3 regions of the Paenibacillus sp. FSL M8-0228 genome follow, and region 3 is predicted to be linked to each of the others. Evidence: riboswitches for the same ligand, from Rfam matches in the RefSeq annotation. Region 3 holds a riboswitch; each other region holds the start of a gene.
The links. A riboswitch is a leader RNA that binds a small molecule or an ion and turns the genes downstream of it on or off. The one in region 3 is predicted to bind cobalamin.
Positions count from the first base shown of each region.

Region 1 (6,461 bases), 230 kb from region 3:
CTCCGGCTCCATCTGGTCATGCGGCATCCGACGCCGCCCGTGCAGTCTAAGCGTATCCATCAGCTGGGCGCGGACAGTCCGGATCGGGTTTAACCCGCTCAGCGATTGTTGAATGAGCAGGGCAATATCCTCTCGGCGCAGCCTTTGCCAGCGCCGTTCCTGGAACGGAAGAATGTCTTTCCCGTTATAGTAGATACGCCCATGCGTAACACCGATACCTGGCTCCAGCATGCCTGCGATTGCGTGTGCGGTCAGGCTCTTACCGCATCCGCTCGGTCCGGTCAGGGCCACAATCTCCCCTGAATATATGGAAAAGCTCACATCACACAGCAGTGGTTTGCTCCCGCTTCCGCTTGCTCCTACGCCTGTGCGGCAGATTTCCAAATGTTCCACGTGTAACAACGGTTTTCGCCCTGCCACTTGTTCTATCGTATCCTTGCCCCCAAGGGCTGTTTGATCCTCCACTATTTGGCCGCCTCCTTTTCCGAAAAACGGTCGCCCAAAAGCTGGCAGGCAAGTACGAATAGCATAATCGCCAAGCCTGGGAAAATCATGACATGCGGAGCCACCTGAAAATATGAGGTGGCATCATGCAGCATCACGCCCCATTCTGGCCTGGGCGGCTGTACACCCAGTCCAAGAAAGGACAGCCCAGCGATCATCAGCACCACGCGTCCGATATCCCATACCGCATAAACCAACAACTGCGGCAACGCTTGTGGCAATACATAACGGCTCAGTATACGTACGTGTGAATTGCCGGATAAACGGGCATACCGAACGTAGTCCTCCTGACAGGCTTTTTGAACCAGACTACGGATATACCGGACATAGCCCGCCCACCTTACCGCAATAATCGCAAAGGTCATGTTAACAAAACCTGGGCCCAAAATGCCCACAATCGCCACCGTTAAAATAATATCAGGAAAAGCCAGTACCCCGTCGATTCCTCGCATAACCAGCTGGTCCACGCGTCCGCGCACATAACCAATAAGCAACCCTATAGGCAGACTGAAGCACAACGTAGCTACAGTAATTGCACATGCGATTAGCACGCTCATCCGAATCCCGTAAATGAGCCGTGATAGCACATCCCGGCCCAGATGATCCGTACCGAAAGGGTATTTCCGACTAGGTGGTGCCAGGCGGTTCAAAAGATCCACTTGAAGAGGATCATGAGGAGCGACCCATGGAGCCAATAACCCAAGCAGCACGATCAGACCAAACAGTACGCCTCCTGCCAGCAAGCTTCCTTTAAAGGGAAGCCGTATCTTTTTCATTTTCAGCTTCCTCCTTAACGCAAACGCAGCCTCGGATCTATCGCCGTCTGGACCACATCCACCAAACACTGAACTCCTACAATTAAAAATACGGCAAAAATAACATACCCCTGAATCACCGGATAATCTCGCTGTGTAATCGCATCTATAAAATACTTGCCCAACCCCGGCCATGAAAAAATGGTCTCTACAATCACATTACCTGCCAGCATAAATGATAGATTGGTACCTAGCAGTGTAATTATAGGCAGAACCGCATGCCTAAATATCTCAAAAAACAGGATATGCAAACGTGAAAAGCCTCGAGCCTTCGCTGCTTTCACAAAATTCCGGTCACCCAGCTCCAGCATTTGAGCGCGCAGTACGCGTGCTTGCACAGCTCCCAAACCTGCGCCAAGAGTCAGCGCTGGGAGCACTAGATGTGTCCAGTCCTCCCTTCCCATGGATGGGAGCCAGCCCAAGCGAACGGAGAATAGATAGATCAACAGAAAACCAAACCAAAAAGAGGGGATCGACGATCCCAGCAGGGCGAACAGCCTGCCCAGACGATCCAGTGGGCCGCTGATTTTTAGCGAGGCAGCCAGCCCCAGCCCCAGCGTAAGCACCGTCATGACGGCGAAGCCCGCAGCAGCTAGCTCCACAGTAGCGGGCAGTCTGTTCCACAGTTCGGCTAGCACCGACTCCTTGGATACATACGAAGTGCCCCAATGCCCTGTGGACACATCCCGCAGCCAGTTCACATATTGAATATGAAGCGGTTCGTTTAAGCCCAGTTCCTTTCGTAGCGTCGTCAAGGCTTCCTCAGAGGCAGGGATATTATGCGCGGTGAGCAAAATGGTAGCAGGGTCTCCAGGGGCCAGCCGCATCAGTACAAAAGTCAGCGTGGATACCACGAATACAATGATAAGCAGCTGCGCCACACGTTCCAGTATAAAACGAATCATAGGATACGCAGCTCGTTATTCCGCAATATCGGATTGCGTCGTAATGTAGTAATACTCGATCGGATGGGGTGTAAAACCCTCCACCCCTTTTTTCACGCCAAACACATTATCAGGATGCACAATGAACGACTGTGGCAAATCCGTATTGATGATATCCAGCGCTTGTAGTGTCATGGCATTACGCTGCGCTGTATCCTTCGCCAGCTTCAGGCTGTTCAGAATACTCTCTAGCGGTTTGGAACTATAACGGCTTACATTGGCTTCGCTTTTCGAAGAATAAAACATGTCCATAAAATATTGCGGCTCTCCTGTATGAGCAGTAAGCATACTGTACATAGCAAAATCCCAATCGTTTTTGGTCAACGCCTCGTCGATATTTTCCACCTTGCGAATCTTGACCTGGATTCCCTCTTTCAGCAATTGGCTTTGGATGACCTCAGCCATAACAGAGAGCTCCGGACGCTGAGGGAAAGTCAGCAGCGTAACCTCGAACGGCTTGCCTTGCTTAGTCCATGTCCCTTGGGCGTCCTTCTGCCAGCCATCCTTCGTCAACAGTTGCTCTGCCGTTCCGTCCAGCGCTTTACGCTCAACTTTACCGAAGGGAAGAATGCTCGGGAACGGGCTGCTTGCCTCCGTACCGAAGTCCCTCATGACGGCGCTCACAATCGATGCGCGTGGAATCAGGCTGTCCACCACCTTACGGTTCGCCACATCCTTGAATACTGGCGATTCCATATTGTACACGATCATATGGGTGCGCAAGGACGGAGCTGACAGCACTTGCAGCTTGCCGTTCTTTTTCAGTACCTCTGCGTTATCAACCGGAATATCCGTCGCTACGTCCACCTCGCCGGATTGCAGCGCCATCAGGCGCGAATTCCCGTCCGTAATGAACTTCATCGTCGCTTCAGCCAGTCGTGCCTTCTCGCCCCAATATCCGTCATAACGCTCCACGACCAACGATTGGTCCTTGTTGAACGCTTTGATTTTAAAGGCGCCTGTCATCGCTGGGTAACTCTGTTCATCTTTCATCGATGCCACATCCAGTACAATCGTCGATGGATCAGCTAGATTAGACACCAACGCCGCATTCGGCTGGTTTGTCGTGATCTTCAAGGCCAGCGGGCCGCTTACATCAATGGACTTCACATTCAGTAAATCCTTCGCCAGATGGCTTTTCTCAATAGAGCGTAACAAAGACGCTTTTACACTTGCTGCACCCATACTTTTTCCATTATGAAAAGTGACTTTATCCTGCAAGCTGAACGTCCAAACTGTAGGGCTATCCTGCTTCCACTCCTTTGCCAGCCAAGCCACAGGCTCCAGCTTTTCATTCAAACGTACCAGTGTCTCACCTGCACCGGATCGCATCACATCCCAGCTATTATCTCCATGCGGGTCAACGCCTGACGGTTTCCATGTATACGCCATTACCAGCTTTTTATCTGTCGCTGTTTGTTGTGCTGACGCGTTTTCACCCTTGCCGGAGCTATCCGACGTCCTATTGCTGGCACATCCCGAAAGAGCCATAACTGCCAGCAGCAGCATCACCCCTGTACATATCAACCATGAACGCCTACTACGACTGCTTATCATTCGATGAATCCCCCTCTATCTTGTAAAATCGCATAAACCTAACGCAAAACGCGAAAAAAGCATTCCAGACCACTTAATTAGCAGTCAGAAATGCCTTCAATATAAAATGTCAGAACTCACCTCGAAGCCAACTCCAAAAACATAGAAGGGATCAGATCGGTTTCAGACATTCCGTATGCAGCACGCCTAACCACCTCCCCAGCATCCCGTGGGTCTGACAGTGATGTCAAAACAGGCAGGTCTCCTGACTCCAGGCGTATCTTTCAGGCCTTCCCGGTTCTTCACAATTCCAGTGGCTGTTCTGAAAGCTCCAGCAGTATCCTGCTGATGCCTGTATACAGTGGCGGGCCCGTGTCGGAATCAACCGAACTTCCCTTTTAAGTGAACATGCTCAACAACTATGTACATCGTCTCTACGAAACCCCATACATAGAGTTGTCCGGCTCACACCTGTTTTCTTCCTTTATTTCTTTTCATTACGATCTTATTTTGTTGTCACAGGCTTGTCAATAAAGGCTGCACAATAATTTAAATTTGAACGATAAGGTAGAAACAAGACATAACCTCCAATTGCGTGCACGCAATTGAAGTGTTAAAATTAGGTATAGAGTAAACCACCGTGTCCGTATACTAAAAAGAGTCTTCGCCGCGCCAACGGCAAAGACTCTTAGGACTTGAAAGGCTGTGGATCACCACCACGGCGCGCTGCATAACTAAATGTCAATGCAAACGAAACCCACCGTTAGGGGCCAACCTAATTACGCGGTGGGTTTTCGCTTGTTCCGAAATTTTCGACGTAGCCAGCGATAAAGTTTACGAATACTAAACGCCAGGCTTAGTAACGTAACCATCCAACGCAACACATCGTAGCACGACACAAGGTTGACCATCGGCTTCACCCCCTTTCGGGAAGCTGCACCGTGGTCCGAAAACATCCACCACTATTCAAAATCCATAAGGTAAATTATACCATAATATCGCCCGCTGCTCTAGCAAATTCTTCTAGTAAGTAAACTGGAAAACGCACCAAATTAGAGCTACCCATTTCATTCCGCAGTTTATCTATATATCCCCAGACAGCAAGGGGATATACTATCTGGATAACCCCATGCCAAACAGCCGGAAAAGAGGCATACGTCCTCTCTCCGGCTATCTTTATTTATTTCTAATCATCAAACCTTCTGTGGAACCTCCTGAACCGTCACGCTTTTGACCGATTCCCCTTGTTTTCTCGTCAAAACGATGTTCAAGACAATCGCTGTAATCGAGCCCGAAACAATACCATTTTGCAACAACATTTTGGCAAAGCTCGGCAGCTGGTCGAACATTTGTGGCAGAACGGCAGAACCTAGGCCCACAGCAATACTGCATGCTGCGATCAGCAGATTGCTTTCCTTTCGCAGATCCACTTCTGACAAAATAGACATGCCTGATGCAGCGACCGAGCCAAACATGACGATCATCGCCCCGCCCAGCACAGCGTTAGGAATCACTGTCGTTAAAGCAGCCAGCTTAGGCAGCAAACCGAGAACAACCATGATACCGCCCGCAGCAAAAATAACGTTCCGCGATTTGACGCGTGTGAGCGAGATCAGACCCACATTTTGCGAGAAGGCTGTATAAGGAAACGCGTTAAAAATACCCCCAAGCATAATCGCAAGTCCTTCCGAACGGAGTCCATTGACGATCTGCTTTTGCTCTACCTTTTGATCAATCGCCTTGCCTACTGCCAGATAAACACCCGTAGACTCGACCATGCTGACAATATTGACGATAATCATCGTACAAACTGCCATAATGCTAAACTCTGGCTTACCAAAATAAAATGGCTGCGCAACACTCACCCATGACGCATCTGCCACGGGAGCAAAATGCACCATTCCCATCGCATAAGCAACCACCGTGCCTGCAAACAGACCGATGAGCACGGAAATCGAGCGCATAAAGCCCTTTGCCAACCGATTCACAAGCAGAATAACCAATAATGTAACCAGCGCCAGCAGCAAATTACGCGGCTGTCCAAAATCCGCGCTGCCCTGGCCACCTGCTACATTGTTCATCGCCACCGGAATAAGGGATAGACCGATAATTGTAACGACCGAACCCGTAACGACCGTCGGGAAAAAGCGTAGCAGCTTGCCATACAGCGGTGCCGCAAGCACCACGAATATACCAGACAAAATAATGGCACCGTACGCTGTCGCCAAATTTGAGGTCGAAGCAATCGCGATGATAGGCCCTACTGCCGTAAACGTACAGCCTAAAATGACAGGCAGTCTACTACCGAAAAAGCGTGTGCCCATAATTTGTAATAACGTAGCAATCCCGCAAGTGAACAGATCGGCAGCCACCAAATAAGCCATCTGGGCTGGAGTCAGGTGCAATGCTCCCCCTACAATTAGAGGTACAGCAATGGCTCCAGCGTACATCGCCATGACATGCTGGAAGCCCAGTGCGAATAACTTTTGTTTACTTAACATCCCACATTCTCCTTAACAGGAGCAATTACTACGCCAGCTTCCTCTATAAAATCGACCTCGCCTGGTGCCATGGAAGCGATACGCGCAAGAGAACGTACGGCGATGCCTCTTTGCTCCAACAGTCCACGGCCTTCCTGGAAGCTCTTCTCAATCACACAGCC
Region 1 covers NZ_JBBOXA010000001.1:5,680,033-5,686,493, forward strand. Annotated here, with positions in the region: gene MKY98_RS25690 (ATP-binding cassette domain-containing protein) at 1-465, opposite strand, end outside; gene MKY98_RS25695 (ABC transporter permease) at 465-1,280, opposite strand; gene nikB (nickel ABC transporter permease) at 1,295-2,224, opposite strand; gene MKY98_RS25705 (ABC transporter substrate-binding protein) at 2,240-3,820, opposite strand; cobalamin riboswitch at 4,038-4,235, opposite strand; gene MKY98_RS25710 (nucleobase:cation symporter-2 family protein) at 4,993-6,300, opposite strand; gene MKY98_RS25715 (xanthine phosphoribosyltransferase) at 6,294-6,461, opposite strand, start outside.
Region 1: linked by a shared signal. The riboswitch ahead of MKY98_RS25705 (ABC transporter substrate-binding protein) and the one ahead of metE (5-methyltetrahydropteroyltriglutamate--homocysteine S-methyltransferase) in region 3 are both predicted to bind cobalamin.

Region 2 (6,461 bases), 3.9 Mb from region 3:
GAATCCGATCCTCAGTTAATAACTTCGATGAAGCTCCCAATCCTTCAACCATTCCATCCTTGAGTACAAGCAAATCTTCGCAAAATTGGGCTGTCAAGTTAAGATCATGCAAGACCGCAATGATCGTCACACCCGTTTCTTGGCGCCAATCTGCCAGCAGTTCCATAAATTCAAGCTGATAGCGCAAGTCCAGATAGGTCGTAGGCTCGTCCAGCAGCAATATTCGTGGCTCCTGCACCATTACTTTTGCCAAAGCTACACGCTGTCGCTGTCCCCCACTCAAACGGTCTAATGCTCTGTCCGCCAGCGTGGTAAGACCCAATCGCTCCAGCACGCGATCCGCGATCGCCTCCACATCAACACCCTTTTCCCTGCCTAGCCAGTCCTGATGGGGAAAACGTCCCATTTCTACGACTTCCCTGACGGTGTATCCCACGGGAGGAAGCCCTTCCTGTTGGAGTACGGCTATGAGTCGGGAAAGCTCTTTCCTGCTGTAGCTACCGACCTTTTTGCCATAGATATGAACGTTTCCCGAAGTTGGCTGATCTACACCGGAAAGCAAATGCAACAAGGTCGATTTTCCACTGCCGTTCGGACCAATAATCCCCCACCAAGTTCCTTCGTCGACGCTCCAGCTTATATTTTTTAAAGCATGGAACTCTCCATAGGCACGTGTCAGACCCACTACCTCTAATGCCCGATCACGCACCTTCTGTGATTCACTTTGTTCTGTCACAGCAGTCCTCCCCTGCGCAGCTTCTTGTTTCGGTACAGGAGATATGCGAAGAACGGTGCCCCAACAAAGGCCGTCATCACGCCCAGAGGAATTTCTGTGGGGGCTAACAATGTGCGAGCCGCCGTATCTGCCCAAGCCATAAAAACAGCTCCGCCGAGCGCAGATAATGGAACAATCATACGGTAATCAGGACCTGTCACCAGACGAATGATATGCGGTACAACGAGTCCAACAAAGCCAATCACGCCACACACCGAGACAGCGGCTGCTGTCAGCAGCGTGGAAATAATCAGAACAGATAGCTTCGTCGCATCTACATGAACTCCCATGTGCGCCGCCTGACGTTCACCCAAAGCCAAAATATTCAGCACACGTGCCCGGTTCCATAGAAATACCAGCCCTATGACCACATAAGGTAAAAGGATTCCTGTATATGACCAACCGCGCAGACTAAGACTTCCCATCGTCCAGTACAATATTTCATTGACCGTCTCCTTCGACATGGCTGTCAGAAAGGAAACAACCGCTCCCAGAAAGGATTGCATCACCACACCCGACAAAATGAGACTTTGTGTCGGAATTTTCCCACCTTCCCGTGCCAACGTCAGCACCATCCACAGCGTAAGCATTCCGGTCGTAAATGCCACTAGCGGCAGCGTCCATATGCCAACAAATGAAAATTGAAGGCCCCAATAAATCAGTACTGCCGCTCCTACCGAAGCCCCCGAGGATACCCCCAGTGTATACGGATCAGCCAAAGGATTACGCAGCACACCCTGAAATCCGGCTCCCGCCAGCGCCAGCGCTGCTCCTACCAACATTCCCAGTAACACTCGTGGCAATCTGACCTTCAAAATAATCTGCTCTGAGGATGTATTCCAATCCGGTGTAAACGTATCGCCTAACCACGGTAGGTGGTTAACCAGAATGCCCGTGATTTGGCTGACCGGAAGCTTGGCCGAGCCGATGCCAAGACAGAGCAGCAGCGTCAGCAACAGCAGGACAAGACCTGTCCCTCCAAAGCCGATCAGTTTACGGTTCATTTGAAAATTTCAGGATACACGCCCTTGGCCACTTCCTTGAGACCTTCCGTTACGCGTGGACCCGGACGACTGATCAAATTATCATCCACGGCAAACACCCGGTTGTGGCGAACAGCCGATATTTGATCCCATCCACTGCGAGCTTTAATGATATCACCGAGCGTCTGGCCCGTTTTGTCGTCCTTGACACTTTTGCTGTACAAAATCACGTCAGGGTTCGCAGCAATAATATTTTCCTCACTGATTTGGTACCACCCCTTCTGCGTGGCACCTACATTTTCGCCGCCCGCCAACGTAATCAGCTCGTCCATAAACTCGCCTTTACCCACTGTCCAGCCTGGTGAAAACTCGACGTATACCCGCAGCTTCTGCCCTTTACCGATATTTTTAATTCCTTCTTTTACTTCTGCTACATCTGCTCTCATCTTGTCAGTCACCGCTCTTGCTTCTCTCTGATGATCGGTGATTTTCCCATACAATTCGATGTTAGCCATGACATCTTCCACTGTCTTCGGTTCCGTTTTAAAAATCATAATTCCCATGTCGCGCAGCTTGGTCGTAGCCTGTTCACTAAGTGATATCCCTGCAAAAACGACTTCCGGGTTCGCAGCAATGATCGCCTCTTCGTTCGGTTTCATAATACCGCCCACTTTAGGCTTTTTCGTAGCTGCTTCCGGGTAATCAGAGTAGTCGGAGACGCCGACAATTTCCTTATCCAGCCCAATGGCGAACAACGCCTCGGTTTCTGCCGGGGAGACGGAAACGATTTTATCCGGCGCTTTTTTGAATGTAAATTCCTGTCCTGTTGCATCTTTAACTGTGAGCGGGTAAACCGTTTTGCCCGGAGGCTCTTGTGCGTTTACTGCCTGTCCCGGCTGCTGTGAAGAAGCCTGACCCTCTTTATTTTCTGCATTTTTTCCATTAGCGCCACATGCACTCAGCACAACTGCCAAAATCAGAGCCAATAGACCTGTTGTCCACACCTTTATTTTTTTTCCTGCCATGATTTGCACCCCTTCATAAATAAATCGTTAAGAGCGTTACTTGAACATCATCAGATATCTTCTAAATCTAGCCTTCTTTTCCTATCAAAAACCCCCGCATCCTCATATCAGGACACAGGGGTCACGTTAGCGCAGATCGTGCGCAGGCGGCAGCTTCTTTCCGCATGGACAGTCACTGCGAACACGTCATCCTTTCCTCGAAGGATTATGGTGACAGGCGGACGGGCAGGTATCCTGACTTATGGTAAAATACATGTCCTGAAATTCTTTCATATGCTTAGTAACATATAAAGAGGACTAACGGGCATGTTTCCATTTACAGTGGCGGGACCGCGCCGGATTCACACCGACTTCCCTTTTAACAGCGCAGGGAGGGAAACCATAGTTTCATCACGCTGCGCCGACCTCGTCTGCTGGATATTTGATGTAGTGGTAGTCAAGCCGTTCTTTTACTTGATGATTATAGGTTAAAATGAGGCGGCTTACAACCCAAACAGCCTCTTTATCCGCTGGTGTCTAACCTAATGAGGAAGCATTTCCGCTATGTAATTGTGCGGTCCTGCCAGCCTCAATTGAATCCTTAATGCTTCTCCCGGCTTCGGATTCAGACTCCAAAAATCATGGCCCGGTATCAGCATGCAAGCTAGCTGACGAATTACGCCACCATGCGTAACGACCAAAACAGAGGGCGACGTAGCAGTCAAATCCATGGGTTGAACTTCCATAGCAACACGCCATTCATACAGAGAGTCAAGAAATTTGCGCAGACGATTTACAAAATCTGTCCAAGACTCTCCACCAGGTGGGGTGATCCGTTGCGGCTCATCAATCCAAGCCCGATACAACGACACATCCTTGAGCATGTCATACGTTTTTCCATCCCACTCGCCAAAATGAAGCTCTCGCAGACATGGTTCCATCATAGGAGGCATAGTAGATAGGGAACGCCCAGACGTCAACTCTGATTCCGGCACAATGATCTGCAAGGTCTGGCGACATCGCATTAAGTCGCTGCAATAGATTCGAGCAAAGGACTGACCTTGCAATTTTTCCTGCAAAGGCTTTAATTCCTGCTCTGCCCCCGGTAGCAAACCTAAGTCGGAGTGTCCCAGATATCGACGTTCCTTGTTCCATAAGGTTGTGCCGTGACGAACTAACACGAGCTCCATATCCCAATGCAGATCTTCTTTAGCATCATACGGCACCTTATCCTCCTGTGAGTTCGGTCTTTGTGCGTATTCTACTGTCCTTTTTGCTGCTATATCTTGTTTCAAGAAATGTCACTTCCTGCTCGATCATTATTCAGTGTGTCACTCCTCACCCTCACCGCACCCATCCCAAGGCAAAACAACCTGCGGCTCCTAACAAACACAATCCTACAAACATACTGGACACGGCGAACATCAGCTGGATCGTATGCCGTATATCTTTCGACTCTAGCGGTCGTATCCAATCCCCCATGTATGCACGAAAGGAGCGCACGCCATGATACACATTATATCCTCCAAGACGAATCCCCAATGCACCAGCAACAGCCGATTCCGGGAAGCCACTGTTCGGACTTGGGTGCAGACGAGCGTCTCGCTTGACTGTGCGCCAGCTTCTTGCAGCATCTCGTTTGTACATCCACGCCGCTATCACAAGCATTGCCGCTGTCAGGCGTGCTGGAATGTAGTTAGCCACATCATCTAGACGTGCTGAAGCCCAGCCTAAATGCAGATACTTTTCATTTTTGTAGCCAACCATGGAATCGAGCGTATTCACAGCACGATAAGCCAGCGCCAAGGGTGCTCCCCCGATCAAGGCATAAAAAAGCGGGGAAATAATCGCGTCCACGATATTTTCAGCGACCGTTTCAACCGTACCGCGTACAATCTCAGGCTCATCAAGTTGCTGCGTATCCCGCCCGACTATCATGCCCAGCTCCCGCCGTGCCGCAGCCAGGTCATCCGCCTGCAACGCTCGGTAGACTGCCATTCCTGCATCCTTTAGTCCTTTGGAAGCAATCGTGGTCGCAATCAGCACTATTTCTGCGCCGACAGATAACCACGGATGAATCCAGGCAAGCAATTGCAACAGCGCCCAGGCGAGCGCAAAGGAGCCTCCCGCCACAATGAGTGGAAGCAGTATACCCGCACGTTTCAGCCCCCGGTCACTTCGGACCTGGCGGCGAATCAATTTTTCCAATGCCGAAATGGCATGTCCCATACCGATGACTGGATGCGGCAACCACCTCGGATCACCGATCATCCTGTCCAAAAGGTAGGCTGCCAGGATAATCAAGCTAACTGTCACGCCGCTGTTCCTCCTCCAGCACTTCACCCAATACAGATAGCAGCCTGTCGTTGGCTTCTGCATCCTTGACCGCAATCCGAAAATGGCTCGTCGTCAGTCCCGGATACATAGCACAGCTACGTATAAGAACTCCGCGTTGTCCAAGCGCCTGCTGAATAGCCGATGCACTCCACGTACCCGGCGCCCTTGCCAGCACGTAATTGGCTTCACCGGGAACGACACCGCAGCCCCATTCCGCCAAGGCGGTTAACAGACGGTTGCGCTCCGCAGCAATCAGCTCCTGTGTTTGGTGCTCATATGCTTGCCCACTTCTCAAACACGCCTCGCCAGCCAGCAACGCCAATCCATTCACACTCCAGGTCACCTGTTTGGCCGTCATTCGCCGGATATAGTCCGGATGAGCAATCGCACAACCCAATCGTAGGCCAGGAATGGCATAAAATTTGGTCATTGACCGGATCAAAATCACATGAGGATAGCGATCCAGCACAGGCAGCAGTGAGATTCGCCGTTCCAGCGGAATAAAATCAATGAATGCTTCATCCACCACCAGCACGGTCCCCGTTGTGCCAGCCGCCTCTGCCAGCTCGCACAGCTCTTGCTCACCATACTGCACACCGTTTGGATTATTCGGCTGCCCGAGGAACAAAACATCTACCTGCTCCATGAGCTGAAGGATGTCCTCCACGTCCGCCTTCCATTGAAGCGAGGCCTTCCCATACACCCGGTTGACCTCGGCTCCGAATTTGCCAGCCAGCTCGGCATATTCCGAAAAACACGGCTCCACTGTACCCACACGCTTAGGAGCTAGTCCCAATAACAAGAGCGCCATGCTCTCAGCCGCTCCGTTTCCGATACTTAACGACTCCGGTGGAACATGCAGTCGCCGTGCGAGCATATTTTTAAAATTCCGATGCCCAGGGTCTGGATAGCGAATCACAGTGTCAAATGAGTGTTGCAGCGCCTCAAGCACCTCAGGCGGTGGACCAAGCGGATTAATATTTGCACTAAAATCTACAAAATCAGCAGCAGTCCCGCCAAATGTCGCCGCAGCTGTTTCCCTGTCCCCGCCATGACCGTAAACCTCTATCATTGCCTCTCATCCTTTCCGCCCGTTTCCAATCATTTAGCTCCATTATGAGGCTGCTTTTTGCGTCCCGTCAATGCAAATGAGCTTTTGTACATGGCTCACTTGGGTTACAATAGAAGGAGGCACACATAAAATTACACAGTTTATATACGGAGGAATGGACATGCTGTTCATCGACAACCAGGGGATACACGATCCAGCCATTAATCTTGCTATTGAGGAATACGCGCTCAAGCATCTACCGCTGGACGACAGCTATTTGCTGTTTTACATTAATCAGCCTTCTATTATTA
Region 2 covers NZ_JBBOXA010000001.1:1,534,013-1,540,473, reverse strand. Annotated here, with positions in the region: gene MKY98_RS07040 (ABC transporter ATP-binding protein) at 1-736, opposite strand, end outside; gene MKY98_RS07035 (FecCD family ABC transporter permease) at 733-1,779, opposite strand; gene MKY98_RS07030 (ABC transporter substrate-binding protein) at 1,776-2,783, opposite strand; cobalamin riboswitch at 2,991-3,182, opposite strand; gene MKY98_RS07025 (histidine phosphatase family protein) at 3,305-4,057, opposite strand; gene cbiB (adenosylcobinamide-phosphate synthase CbiB) at 4,107-5,078, opposite strand; gene cobD (threonine-phosphate decarboxylase CobD) at 5,068-6,171, opposite strand; gene MKY98_RS07010 (lipoate--protein ligase) at 6,332-6,461, shown strand, end outside.
Region 2: linked by a shared signal. The riboswitch ahead of MKY98_RS07030 (ABC transporter substrate-binding protein) and the one ahead of metE (5-methyltetrahydropteroyltriglutamate--homocysteine S-methyltransferase) in region 3 are both predicted to bind cobalamin.

Region 3 (6,461 bases):
GGGCTCCCTCGGCTACTTCAATATGACGGGAGACGGCTTGCGCCAACTCGTAGCCATAACGGTCTTTGCGTCCAATTAGAACGAGAACGCACAGTTCCAGTACCCCTTTTTTGAATTGGATGTTCACATTCACGAGCGGTGCTCCCTTCCTGGATGTTATCAATAATTCATAGGTGTCGTTCGGAATAAGGGAAAGAAACGTGTGTTTGTGCATAATTTGTCACGGGTACTAATTATAGAACAGTAGTCAGGTATAATTTAACATCATGTACTGATTAATGCAAGGTACTAAATTTTTAATAATAAAATATTTGTGTCAAAATGGACAGATTTCCTTCCTTGGAGGCTTTATTGAGTAGCGAATGTTGTAGAAAAAAGTATTTTTATTTGGGAATTCATCGAAATATGGCTGGAAGCACAGATAGGATGCCGCTTTAATTTCATTCATTAAAATGATAGATTGTAAAGTATTCAATACGGTTAAAGATACTTTTTATGAAGAGGTGGGTAAAGGATGGATTGGAAACAGTGGTATATGGAACTGGAACAGGATGATGAATCTTGGGATGTATCTGAGGAGATTGTTCTGCGTGGTGTAGTACAACTTAATTTTTGCGGGCAACCCTCGGAAGTAGAAGTCGAATTTATCGTGGGAGCCGACTCCGAAGAACAGGCACAGACGATAGAAGAACCTACACAGTTGCAAAAAAAGACATGGGAGCAGTATATGGAATATTCATCAGCTATTCATCCTCAAGTGTTGGAATCCATACACCATCATTATGCTGGCATCGTGGAAAAGTATCGGAATGCTTACAGTACATGGGGAGAGGACCCGGATGAATATGCGCCTTATGTGGAGCGGCCGGAACAATTGTTGAATCGAATACAGCTTATGTCTATATTGATTTCCGACTCATCGGCAAAGGATGAACTGTATTTGAATTTTAGTTGTTCCTGGGATCGAGAACATGGCTTAGGCGTACATATGAAGCAGATGAAAATGGAGCATATTCAAGGCGCTTATACATTATATGACCTAGAATAAATCCCCTTCCCGGGCTTTTAGCAGAAAGGACCGGAAAGGGGAACAGAATATGTTGAAAATGAAGGCGTGATTCGAAACGATAAAAAATTAGTTGGATACAGCCAATGCAGCCCGGGCTGCTTGAGCGGCTTGTACCATTTGTCGCAAGGCGGCGACAGATTCCTCTTTGGTGCGGGTTTTCAGACCACAATCTGGATTAACCCAGAACAAATCTGATGGCAGTACGCGCAGGGCACGCTGGATCATGCTTAGCATTTCAGATACATCGGGGATGCGCGGACTGTGGATATCGTACACGCCCAGACCGATGCCTTTGTCGTATACCTGATCTTCAAAGCTGACAATCAGTTCTCCGTGGCTTCGCGAAGTTTCAATAGATATAACGTCGGCATCCATGTCGGAGATGGACTGAATCATATGCTGAAATTCGGAATAGCACATATGCGTATGGATTTGGGTCGCAGGTTCAACGGTGGCCGTGGTCACAAGGAAGGCTTGAACTGCCCAATCCAGATAGGCTTGCTGTTGTTCTTTTTTCAGCGGAAGCCCTTCACGAATTGCGGGTTCATCGACCTGAATCATGCTGATGCCCGCTTGTTCCAGTGCCTCTACCTCTGCCCGTAATGCCAGAGCCAATTGTAAAGCAACTTGGCTACGCGGAATATCATTGCGTTCAAAAGACCAGTTCAAAATGGTCACAGGGCCTGTAAGCATTCCCTTAACAGGCTTGGAAGTTAACGATTGAGCGAATGCCGTTTCTTCCACAGTCATGGGCTGATCGAAGGAGACGTCTCCGTATATAATCGGCGGTTTGACACAGCGGGAGCCGTAGGACTGCACCCATCCGTTTTGTGTAAAAGCAAAGCCATTCAGCTTTTCGCCAAAAAATTCAACCATATCGGTCCGCTCAAATTCCCCGTGTACAAGCACGTCAATGCCAATGTCCTCCTGAATATCAATCCATTCCTTGATTTGCTGTTGGATGAACGTCCGGTATTGCTCGGCAGACCATTCTCCTTTGCGATAGTGCAGGCGGGCCTTGCGGATCTCGGCGGTTTGCGGGAAGCTACCAATGGTCGTCGTAGGCAGTGGAGGCAACTTCAGCTTATTTTGCTGAATCTCACGACGCTCGGCGAAAGGAACGCTGCGTGTTAGAGGCTCCTTTGCCAGCAAGTCAGCCAGATCGTCAGCTGTTTGTACGCGTGCCGCTGAGCTGTTGAAACGGGCTACCGCATCTGCACTTTGTCCAAGCTTGGTGAGTGCGGATGGATCGTGTTTGCCAAGTGCAGCCGTCAGGACGGCGATTTCCTCAAGCTTTTCATCGGCAAAAGCCAGCGCTTGCACCAGTTCTCGATCCAGCTTGTGCTCTGCTTCCAGACTGACTGGCACATGCAGCAGACTGCATGATGGCTGTACGATAAGCTGCTCGGCAGTGGTCTGTTCTGCTAACTGACCCAGCAGGGTAGCCACAGCGTTAAGGTCGCTGCGCCATATATTGCGCCCGTCAATGACCCCAGCGCCCAGCGTTTTTCCTTTAGGGAAACCATACTGCAATATATGCTGGAGATTTTCGCCATCATCATACACAAAATCAAGACCCAGTCCCTGTACCGGAAGTGCGGACAGACGCTCATAATGGTCCAGGCTGCCAAAGTAAGTTTGCAGCATTATATTTAAAGAGGGCGCAGCTTGGGCCAAAGCTTCATAGACTTCCTGAATAATGTCCAGATCCTCTACTGGGAATGAGGTGGTCAGGACAGGTTCATCGATTTGGACCCACTGAACACCTTCTGCTGCTAGTTCAGACAGGACACGGGTGTATAAAGGCAGGAAGGTTCTTATAATAGAAGCAAGCTCCTTGCGATCATAGCCTTTGGAAAGGGTAACGAATGAATAGGGGCCGATGAGGACCGGTTTCCCATCAATGCCTAGCTCTTGTTTTGCTTCACGATAAGCCCGTAAAGGTTTATTTTCAGTGAACACCGGGACTGCGTTTGCCAATTCAGGAACGATGTAGTGATAATTGGTGTTCATCCATTTGGTCATTTCACTGGCGGTTGCTCCCTTCTGTCCACGAGCGATCCCGAAATACACGGACAGAGGAATCGGACCTGCGGGACGATGGTTGAACCGTTCGGGTACGAGACCAAACATCACAGATGTATCCAGCATGTGATCATAATAGGAGAAGTCTCCGACAGGAATGCGATCAATCCCCTTGTCACGCTGCTTGCTCAGATGCTCCAACCGTAATCTTTTCATTTCCGTTTGCAGTTCGCTTTCGCTAATACTGCCGTTCCAGAAGCGTTCCAGTGCTTTCTTCCATTCCCGGTTTTCGCCGATACGCGGATATCCTAGATTACTGCTAATTAAGCCGGACAATTCAGGCCATTCAATGACGGACATGTACTTTTCCTCCTAGTGGGTGGCTGTTTTATTTTTACGTACCAAAAAAGGCATTCTTCCCCCCAGAGTTAAAAATAAGTAGGGGAAAGAATGCCTCCGTGATTAAAAAATCAAAAATACGGCGACTGCTCTTAACACCTCCCTATCTTCCGTAGGTACTTGCGATGTTGTTAAAATAGGCAGGTCTCCTGACTTACGGATCATGACTCTCAGCATCCCTTCCCGGTCTGTGGACCAGTGGTTGTATGAACAGCTGAAAGTTCCCCGTTTACAGTGGCGGGACCGTGCCGGATTTGCACCGGCTTCCCTTTTAAGCCTGATCTGAATAGAACAGACACCTATCTCCAAGCTATGCGGTTAAGGTATGACGAATAATTATGCACTCGTATACTTGTTCACCATCATAAGTGAAACTTGCAGGATGCGCAATAGAAACTGCAATGGAATCTGTTAGGGATATGCAAAAAAAGACAAGCCTCATCCATGATGGAGACTTGTCCTAGATTAGATATAGCATTTGCCGAGTAACCTTCGCCTTAAGTCAATGAAACGGTGTAACCTGCCTGAATGCTGGCTTTTACATCTACCAGACGCTGGTTGCGACTGCCCCGGAAGGGAAGGGTCAGGTCCTTTTGCTGTTCTACAAAGCGACCATCCACAATCACATCGCACAAAAGTGCTAGCTTTTGTCGCTCCTGATCTGTGAGTAGATCTTCATAGACAAAGCCAGTGTAAGCCCACACAGTTCGGTCGGGACAGGCCGCACGGAAGTCACGCACAAATTGCGAGCATTCTGCTGCTGAGAAAAACGGGTCTCCCCCGCAGAGAGTCAGTCCGTCCAACAACGGATTTTCCATGATGTCACGAATGACCTCCTGTTGTCGTTGGGGGGTGAATGGCTCACCTGCACGGAAGCTCCACGACGCTGGATTAAAGCATCCGGGACAGGCATGACGGCAACCGCTAATGAACACGACGGTACGCAGGCCGTATCCTTCATTCAGAGATTCCGGAATGTAGCCACATAAATTCACTTATGTTTCACCCGGTCTCGAACTTCTGCCTGTTTTGCAGCATTAAATCGAACGGTATAATCTCCTGTCAGATATCCGGTTACCCGACGTAAGCGCTGAAAGTGTGTGTGCTCCTCATCTGTGCCACATTGGGGGCAGCTTGTCCCGATAATCCCTTCATAACCGCATTCCGTACAACGATCCACCGGATGGTTGATGGAAAAGTAGCCGATATTCTGATGCAGCGCGTATTGAACAATTTTAAGAAACGCATCCGGGTTATTCCGCGCATTACCGTCCAGCTCAATGTATGATATCGCACCAGCGTTGCATAGGTTATGGAACGGAGCTTCCAAGCTGATTTTACGAGCAGCCGGGAGCGTGTAATACACGGGAATATGAAAAGAATTCGTGTAATATTCTCGATCATTTACCTCAGGAATAATCCCGAAATCACGTTGATCCAGCAAGGTGAACTTGCCCGACAGACCTTCGGCAGGCGTAGCGAACAATGTAATATTCAAATTGTGATATTCACTCATTCGATCGCAATACACGCGCATAGAAGTAATGATTCGCTGTGCCTCTCGGTATACGAAATCATCCTCCCCGTGGTGTTTCCCGTATAGTGCCTTCATGCACTCAGCCAGTCCGATGAATCCGATCGAAAGCGTACCGTGTTTTAGTATGCTTCCCACCTTATCATCTGGCTCTAGTTGTTCTCCACCTTCCCATACCCCTTCGCGCATCATAAAGTCCGAGGCTTTGGCCGGCTGGCTGGTCTGGATTTGATAGCGATGGATTAAGCCATCCACCGCAATGCGCATAACTTCTTCTAGTCTCGCATCAAAGCGATCACGGTCAGGTGTCAGGCGTTTGCCTGTGCAAATACCATACTCAATGCCAAGCCGCACCAGATTAATGGTATTGAAAGAGAGATTTCCCTTGCCACTCTGCCGATTTCTACCGAAACGGTCAGAAATGGTGCGGGTACGGCAACCCATTGTCGCTATAATGGTATCCGGGTCATCAGCACGGTAAAAAGGCAGGTTGAAGGTGGCATCCACATTCACAAAATTGGGATACATCCGTCTGCTAGAGCATTCTACCGCCCGTAAGAACAAATCATAATTGACGTCGCCTTCTGCCTGATTGATTCCCTCTTTGCATTGGAAAATATGCTGTGGAAAAATAGGAGTTTCCCCGCTACCCAAGCCGCGAATCGTGGCCTCCAGCAGCGATTGAGTAACAAGCCGTCCCTCAGCAGACGTGCACATTCCGTAATTCAGTGAAGTGAATGGAATCTGTCCACCCGCGCGACTGCTCATGGTGTTCAGGTTATGAATGAGCGATTCAGCAGCCTGTCGGGTTTCCGTCTCCGTCTCTTCGCGAGCGAATGCGTATGAACGAGGGCAGGCTTCTTGCAAATGGGGATTGGCCATATGTAGTTCATCGTCAGTCAGACTAGATTCTATCTCTTCCTCGAACAGCCGAAGTCCCTTGCGCAGATGCTTGCGGAAGGACCGGGCAACGTATGGGGCAAGGTCCCAATCTATTTTATTGGCGGAGACACCTCCGAATTGGCTATTTTGCTGAGACTGGAATATGATGGCAACTAGTGCCATGGCGGACATAATCGTTTGCGGTGTGCGTACAGAGCCATTGCCTGTATTGAATCCGTCTTGTAGTAACCGGCCAAAAGGGATAAAGATACAATTCGTAGTTCCGAGTGCGTATTGGTCCAAATCGTGAACATATACATATCCGTGATCAATCGCGTTCGTCAGTTCAGGCGGAAGTACCCGCAGGCGCGCATACCATTTGGCATACTCGGACCCAAGCTTGCTCATTTTGCCGCTGAACGATTCTCCATTCAAATTTGCATTCTCCCGCAGCATGTCCAGATCTTGTGCCCCAATGACCCGCTCGCCGATGTCGTATAATTGATGTTCCTCCAGCACCTTCATCGTAAAACCCTCCATATAGTAAAATAT
Region 3 covers NZ_JBBOXA010000001.1:5,452,311-5,458,771, reverse strand. Annotated here, with positions in the region: gene MKY98_RS24685 (PadR family transcriptional regulator) at 1-133, opposite strand, end outside; gene MKY98_RS24680 (DUF6985 domain-containing protein) at 515-1,048, shown strand; gene metE (5-methyltetrahydropteroyltriglutamate--homocysteine S-methyltransferase) at 1,136-3,454, opposite strand; cobalamin riboswitch at 3,616-3,811, opposite strand; gene nrdG (anaerobic ribonucleoside-triphosphate reductase activating protein) at 3,991-4,488, opposite strand; gene MKY98_RS24665 (anaerobic ribonucleoside triphosphate reductase) at 4,485-6,434, opposite strand.